One region of the Arthrobacter sp. 05T444 genome, then DNA from elsewhere that is predicted to be linked to it. Evidence: riboswitches for the same ligand, from Rfam matches in the RefSeq annotation. Region 1 holds a riboswitch; each other region holds the start of a gene.

Region 1 (2,256 bases):
GTCTGTGTTTACGGCCGCAATAAAGAAGTCGGCGGTGGTCCGCGCCAGAGTCTCCTTCAGCGATCCGCGCCCGCGGCAGATGTCGTGGCTCATCAGCGCTTCGGTGATTGCAATGTAACTGTTGGCATCGAAGCGCCCCACGAGCTTGCTCCCCTGGTGGTCCAGGTAGCTTTCCACCTGGTACCGGCCGCGGGCAGCAAGGGCATCCGCCTGCAACGGCGCCTCGCTGGCCTGGGCGTTCCGGCCAAACCGGAAATCCAGCTCCTGCGCGGACCGGTAGGTGATGTGCGCAATCCGCCGTGCCAGCGCCAGTCCGGCCTCGGGCACCGGGCCGGCGTAGTAGTCGCCGCCGTTGAAGTGAGGATCCTGCCGAATCGCCAGCGTCTGTGCCTGCGCGAAGGCGATCTGTTCGGCCGTGCTGCTGGCGCCGATGGAAATAACGCCGCAGCGCCGCACCCGCTCCGGGTAGGTGACGGCCCACTCCAGCGCCCGGGCTCCGCCCATGGAGCCGCCAAGGACGGCGTACCAGCTGCTGATGCCCAGCTGGTCCGCAAGCCGCGCTTCGGCCGCGGTGGTGTCGCGGAGCGTGACCAGCGGGAAGCGTGAACCCCACGGCCTGCCGTCCGGAGCAGCCGACGACGGCCCCGTGGATCCGTAGCAGCCGCCGACGATGTTGATGGAGACGACGAAAAACCTGTCCGTATCCGCCGGGGCGCCGGGACCGGCCAGCTGCTCCCACCAGCCTTCTTCGTCGTCCGTGCCGCGGGTAACGTGCGTGCTGCCCGTCAGGGCGTGCTCCACGAGAATGGCGTTCGAGCAGTCCTCGTTGAGCGTCCCCCAGGTTTCATAGGCGAGGGTGACGTCGGGCAGGAATCCGCCGGCCTCGAGCTCAAGGTTGCCGATGTTGACGTACTGGACTGTCCCATCCTTAACTGCCGTGCCGTCCGTAACCGCAGTGCCACCGGGAACCGCAGCGCCATCCGTAACTTCGACATTCGGAACTTCTGTGCGGGTAACGGAAATCGTCATAGGTAAACCTCTTCTACGCGCTTGCCCGCCGCCAGCTGACCGGCGGGCCAGGTCTTCACCCGGGGCACCCCACCGCGGAAGGAGGGTTGCCGGCCAGCAAGCCGGGGCTGTTGCTGGCACTCATGACCTAGGGCAAGTTTACGAAAGAGGGCGCCGCCCACGCGAAGATTGTGACGGCTGTGTGACTCCCGGCAACACCATCGGGAGCCAGAGCCGTTCAAAGCTTGCGACGAAACTTCCGCAAACCCGGACGTCCCATGAGGGTTAGGCTTCCCTTAGCTGAGAGCCGCGTCACAAGATGCCAAGATGAGGGCATGCGCATGGATCACGTCTCTTACGCCTGTGAACACGATGGCCTGGCTGCCACCACCGAACGTATTTCGTCCGCCCTCGGCGTCGAAGCCGTGAAGGGTGGAGTGCACCCCCGTTTCGGAACCCGGAACATGATTATCCCGCTCGCCGGGCACAAGTACCTTGAGGTCGTGGAGGTCCTGGACCACCCGGCGTCGGATAAAGCTCCGTTCGGGCAGGCCGTGCGCGCACGGTCCGCTGCCGGTGGCGGCTGGATGGGATGGTGCGTCGAAGTGGACGACCTCGCCCCGTTTGAGGACCGTCTGGGACGTTCCGCCGTCAACGGCAACCGCAAGTTCCCGGACGGCCGTGAACTCGTGTGGAAGCAGATCGGAATCCTGGGCCTCATTGCAGACCCGCAGGTTCCGTACATGCTCAAGTGGGAAGGCGATCCGGGGCTTCACCCGTCCAACGCCTATGACAGCAACGTCAAGATGTCCAGTCTCACCATCGCAGGCTCCGCCGAGCGCGTTACCGAATGGCTCGGCGAACCCGTAGAGCGGCCCCTCGAGGACGTCGCCGTGAACTGGGTCGCTCCGCACGGAACCCCGGGCATCCTGTCCGTCACGTTTGAAACTGCAGCGGGCGCCGTCACAATCTGACGCAGCGCTGCCAACAAGCTTCGGCCGCCATCAGCGGGTGCCAACGACGTCACCCACCGATGGCGGCCGAATTACTTTAACGCCTAGTTACCCAATGCTTAGCCCAGCCCGACGGCCTTTCCGAACAGGCTGAAGCCGACGAACGCCACAATGTCCAGCAGTGCATGGGCTATGACCAGTGGCATCACCCGTCGGGTTTTGGTGTAGACCCAGGCGAACACCACGCCCATGATCGCGTTGCCAATGAAGGGCCCGAACCCTTGATACAGGTGGT
Region 2 (2,256 bases), on a different contig from region 1:
TGGACCTTAAGATCGAAACCAAGCCCGACCTGACGCCGGTCACGGATGCCGACAAAGCCGCCGAGGAGTCCATCCGGGGCCAGCTCTCCCGCTCCCGCCCCCGCGATGCCGTCCTCGGCGAGGAGTTCGGCAGTTCGGGCCACGGTTCCCGGCGCTGGATCATTGACCCCATCGACGGCACCAAGAACTTCGTCCGCGGGGTGCCGGTGTGGGCCACGCTGATTGCGCTCGTCGATGAAGGCGAGCCCGTGGTGGGTGTCGTCAGCGCCCCGGCCCTCGGCAAACGCTGGTGGGCAGCCAAGGGCGCGGGCGCCTACATGGGGCGCTCCCTTGCCGCAGCCACCCGGCTGAAAGTCTCGAATGTCTCGAATCTTTCGGACGCTTCGCTGTCCTACTCGAGCCTCGGCGGCTGGAAAGAACGCGGGAACCTCGACGAGTTCCTCGCCCTCACCGAAGACGTCTGGCGCACCCGCGCCTTCGGGGATTTCTGGTCCTACTGCATGGTGGCGGAAGGGTCCGTGGACATCGCCTGCGAGCCGGAACTGAACCTGTATGACATGGCTGCGCTGGTGCCCATCGTCACGGAAGCCGGCGGCCGCTTCACCTCACTCGAAGGAACCGACGGTCCCTTCGGCGGCAACGCATTGGCCACCAACTCCATCCTTCATTCGGAGGTCCTCAAGCGGCTCAACCCACAGCTGGACGACCTGCTGTAGTTCGGTCCAACAAACTTTCCGAAGAATTATCGACGGCGGGCGCCCCCTCAGGAGGGCGTCCGCCGGCGTATGTTCGGCATTCCGGCCAGATGAAGCGGGGCTGTAACAAACCGCTTAACATTCACGTTGGCCTTTTCCATCGCCCGCCGGGATGTCCTACGCTCTTTACAGGTCACGAGTGCCAGCGCGAAACCCCGGTTTGCTGGCCGGCAACCCTCCATTCGCGGTGGGGTGCCCCGGGTGACGACCAGGCCGGTCCGGAACGGACCCGGCAAGCGCGGATCCCCGTCACAAAGGGGTCCTTTCACAGCGAGGTCCCATGACTACTGCAACGTTCTCCTCCAACACCGGCGCCGGCCTGCTCGACGATCGCATTGCCGCTGCCGGACGGCCGCTGGCCGCAGTTACCGGCGCCGAGATCCAGGCTCCGCTGATCCAGGGCGGCCACGTGCGTTACGCCAACCTCGATTACGGCGCGTCGGCACCTGCGCTGTCCGTGGTGTCGGCTTACCTCAACGAGATCCTGCCGTTCTACGCCAGCGTGCACCGCGGCGCGGGTTACGCATCGCAGATCAGCACGTCGGTCTATGAGAACGCCCGGAACATCGTCCGCGACTTTGTCGGCGGCCGCCCGGATGACTCCGTAATCTTCACGCGCAACACCACGGACTCCCTCAACCTGCTGGCAGGCTGCCTCCCGGTGGAGGACCACCACCACACGGGGGAAGTCCTGTACCTCGACATCGAGCACCACGCCAACCTGTTGCCCTGGCAGGGCGTGCCGCACCGCAGCGTGGTGGCATCCGCCACCCTCGAGGCCACCATCGCCAGCCTCCGGGCTGAACTGGAGCATGGCGACGTCAGCCTCCTCGCCGTGACCGGCGCCTCCAACGTCACCGGCGAAATACTGCCAATCCGCCGCCTTGCCGCGCTGGCACACGAGTTCGGCGCCCGGATCGTGGTGGACGCGGCACAGCTCGCTCCGCACCGCCGCATCAACATCGCCGCGGACGACGTCGATTATCTCGCCTTTTCCGGCCACAAGCTCTACGCGCCGTTCGGTTCCGGCGTCCTGGTGGGACGCCCTGACTGGCTCGACGCCGGCACCCCGCACCTTGCGGGCGGCGGCGCTGTCAGTGAGGCCCGGCTCGACGGCGTCAGCTGGACCACCGGCCCCGCCCGGCATGAAGGCGGTTCGCCCAACGTCCTGGGCGCTGCCACCCTGGCCCGCGCAACGCAGGTGGTCGCTGCCCTGGACCAGGAGCGCTGGCACGCCCACGAGGCGGCCATCCGGTCCTTCCTCGTCGAGGGGCTGCGGAGGATCGAAGGCGTCACCGTGCACCAGATCTTCTCGGACACCGACGCGGACAACGACACGATCGGCGTAGTGAACTTCTCAGTGGAAGGCTACGACGCCGGCCTGGTGGCGGCCTACCTTTCCGCCGAACACGGCGTCGGACTCCGCGACGGCCGCTTCTGCGCCCACCCGCTGCTCAAGCGCCTGGGACTTCCGTCCGGCTCCCTGCGCGCCAGCTTTGGC
Region 3 (2,256 bases), on a different contig from region 1:
GCCACGGACGGGTTGCCGTAGCGGGAGTAGACGAAGCGTTCGTCCTCGCCTGTGAAGGCCCGCTCGGCCGCGGCAGCGGACTCGTACACGAAGCCCGAGGTCAGGAAGATGGGTTCGGTGGTTTCCTGGAAGTTGGTGCGGTCCAGCCCGCCGCGGACGGCCTGGGTTTCGGGGCTCCAGCCGGCGGCATCTTGATTGAAGGTCACTTAGTTCTTTCCCAGGTTCGTTGGGAGGCCGCGGTTCTTCCAGCCGTTGACGGTGCGCTCGCCGTAACGGTCCGGTTCGCCTTCAAAGCCTTCGAGGACGTTATACGAGGTGAAGCCCGCCTGGGTCGCTGCGACGGCGGCCGCGATGGAGCGCTGGCCGGACCGGCAGAGGAAAACGAGCTCCGTGGAGGTGTCCGCCGGAGCCTGCTGCTTCAGCTGCTCGATGAATGCAGGGTTGGGGATGCCGCCCGGGAAGGTCCACTGGATGAACAGCGGGTCATTCCGCTGATCGTTTGCGGTTGCGGTTTCCGGGATGCCGATGTGGGCCCATTCGCCCTCGGTGCGGACGTCCACCAGGATGGCGCCGTCTTCGAGTTTGGCCCATGCCTCCTGCGGCGTGAGGTCTCCCGCGTAGCTCATGCGTGGCCCTCGAATGCTTCGGCGTTGAGGTCATCGTCCGAGTCCAGCCGGTCCACGGCGGTGGCCACCGCTGCGTCGGCCGTGGCGATGGCGGCGGGCAGGATCACGGCCTGCGCCACGATCACGTCCCTGCCGTTGAAGGCGGCTGCGGGGCTGCCGTGCAGCACATACCCCTCCGCCAGGGCAGCGGAGATGCGTTCACAGAAGTCGCGGTTGTCCGGCCCCGTGATGAGGCGGTAGGACAGCTTTTTCTCAGGTTTGTCCTGCTGGGACGGCAGGGTGTCGCCGGCGGGGGCGTCCGACATGACGGATCTCCTTCTCTCACGCTTGCAGCTCGAAGTGGTCGATATGCCGAGTATTCACCTGAGGCACCCCGCCGCGAAAGGGAGGGTTGCCGACCGGCCAGTCAGGGCTTGGCGCCGGTTCTCATTACTCCCCAAAAACGTAACACCGACGACGGCGGCTGGCACCGCCGCCGTCGTCATGTTCCGTAACGCTCGACGCCGGTTGCTTCGGTTACAAAGCCGCTGGCCGGGGGGATAATGACGGGAGATGAACCACCGTAACGCCGGATGAAACCAGGCAACAGTGAACGCGTCGAACGCCAATACAGTCAGTCCCATGCTGCATTTTGGATGGTTTGTGGGCCACGGCTTTGGTGTGCAGGGCTGGGGGACGCCGGGCTACGGCATCGGCTACGACTGGAAGAAGCCCTCGCTGTACCAGCATGCCGTGCGGGAGTTCGAGCGGGCGGGCCTTGACCTGTTCATCATCGAGGACTCCCTCACCGTCCCGGACACCTACGGCGGCAGCGCGGAGGTGAGCCTGGCGCAGGCATCCTTCGCGCCGAAGCACGATCCGCTGGCCCTCGTGCCGTACCTGCTGTCCGCCACCGAGCACCTGGGGATCGTGCCGACTGTCAGTGCCTCGTTCTATCCGCCGTTCACCGCGGCCCGGCTGCTGGCCACGCTCCAGCACTTCTCCAGCGGGCAGCTGGGCTGGAACGTGGTGACGTCCGGCAGCGACCTCGCCGCCCAGAACTACGGCCTGGACCAGCAGATCGAGCACGACCTCCGCTACGAGAAGGCCGAGGAGTTCGTGGACGTGGTCCGGAAGCTTTGGCGGAGCTGGGACGGGGACGCCATCGTGGAGGACGCCCAGGGCGGCGTCTTCGCTGACCACACCAAGGTCCGGCCCATCCACCACGCCGGCGAGTTCTTCAAGGTCCGGGGTCCGCTGAACACGGCACCCCTGCCGGAGGAGCCCGTGCTGGTGCAGGCCGGGGCTTCCCCGCGCGGCAAGGCGTTCGCCGGTGGCAATGCCGACGTCGCCATTGCGCTGGCCCGCGGAGCCGACGGCATGAAGGCGTACCGCGACTCCATCCGCTCCGAGGCGGCCGCCGCCGGCCGGAACCCGGACGACGTCAAGGTGCTGTTCGTGCTCAAACCCACTGTGGTGGGCTCCAAAGCAGAGGCGGAGGACTTGCGTGCCGCGCGGAAGGAACTCACGCAGCGGGACATCGACAGCCAGCTCAACTCGATCTCATACCTGTCCGTCATCGACTTCAAACAGTTCGACCTGGACGAGCCCTTGCCGGACCTCACCACCAACAGCAACCAGGGAACGCTGG

What was found. Region 1 has a riboswitch for S-adenosylmethionine ahead of metX (homoserine O-acetyltransferase MetX). Riboswitches for the same ligand answer to the same signal wherever they lie in the genome.
Region 2: another riboswitch for S-adenosylmethionine. It lies ahead of AC1DD3_RS01240 (aminotransferase class V-fold PLP-dependent enzyme); the one in region 1 lies ahead of metX (homoserine O-acetyltransferase MetX).
Region 3: another riboswitch for S-adenosylmethionine. It lies ahead of AC1DD3_RS14275 (DUF1737 domain-containing protein); the one in region 1 lies ahead of metX (homoserine O-acetyltransferase MetX).

The regions. Positions count from the first base shown of each region.
Region 1 is NZ_JBFTKK010000002.1:188,305-190,560, forward strand. It holds gene metX (homoserine O-acetyltransferase MetX) at 1-1,029, opposite strand, end outside; SAM riboswitch class IV at 1,042-1,157, opposite strand; gene AC1DD3_RS03120 (VOC family protein) at 1,344-1,982, shown strand; gene AC1DD3_RS03125 (CPBP family intramembrane glutamic endopeptidase) at 2,081-2,256, opposite strand, start outside.
Region 2 is NZ_JBFTKK010000001.1:275,969-278,224, reverse strand. It holds gene hisN (histidinol-phosphatase) at 1-716, shown strand, start outside; SAM riboswitch class IV at 887-1,000, shown strand; gene AC1DD3_RS01240 (aminotransferase class V-fold PLP-dependent enzyme) at 1,036-2,256, shown strand, end outside.
Region 3 is NZ_JBFTKK010000014.1:68,495-70,750, forward strand. It holds gene AC1DD3_RS14265 (O-succinylhomoserine sulfhydrylase) at 1-206, opposite strand, end outside; gene AC1DD3_RS14270 (rhodanese-like domain-containing protein) at 207-626, opposite strand; gene AC1DD3_RS14275 (DUF1737 domain-containing protein) at 623-931, opposite strand; SAM riboswitch class IV at 945-1,060, opposite strand; gene AC1DD3_RS14280 (NtaA/DmoA family FMN-dependent monooxygenase) at 1,248-2,256, shown strand, end outside.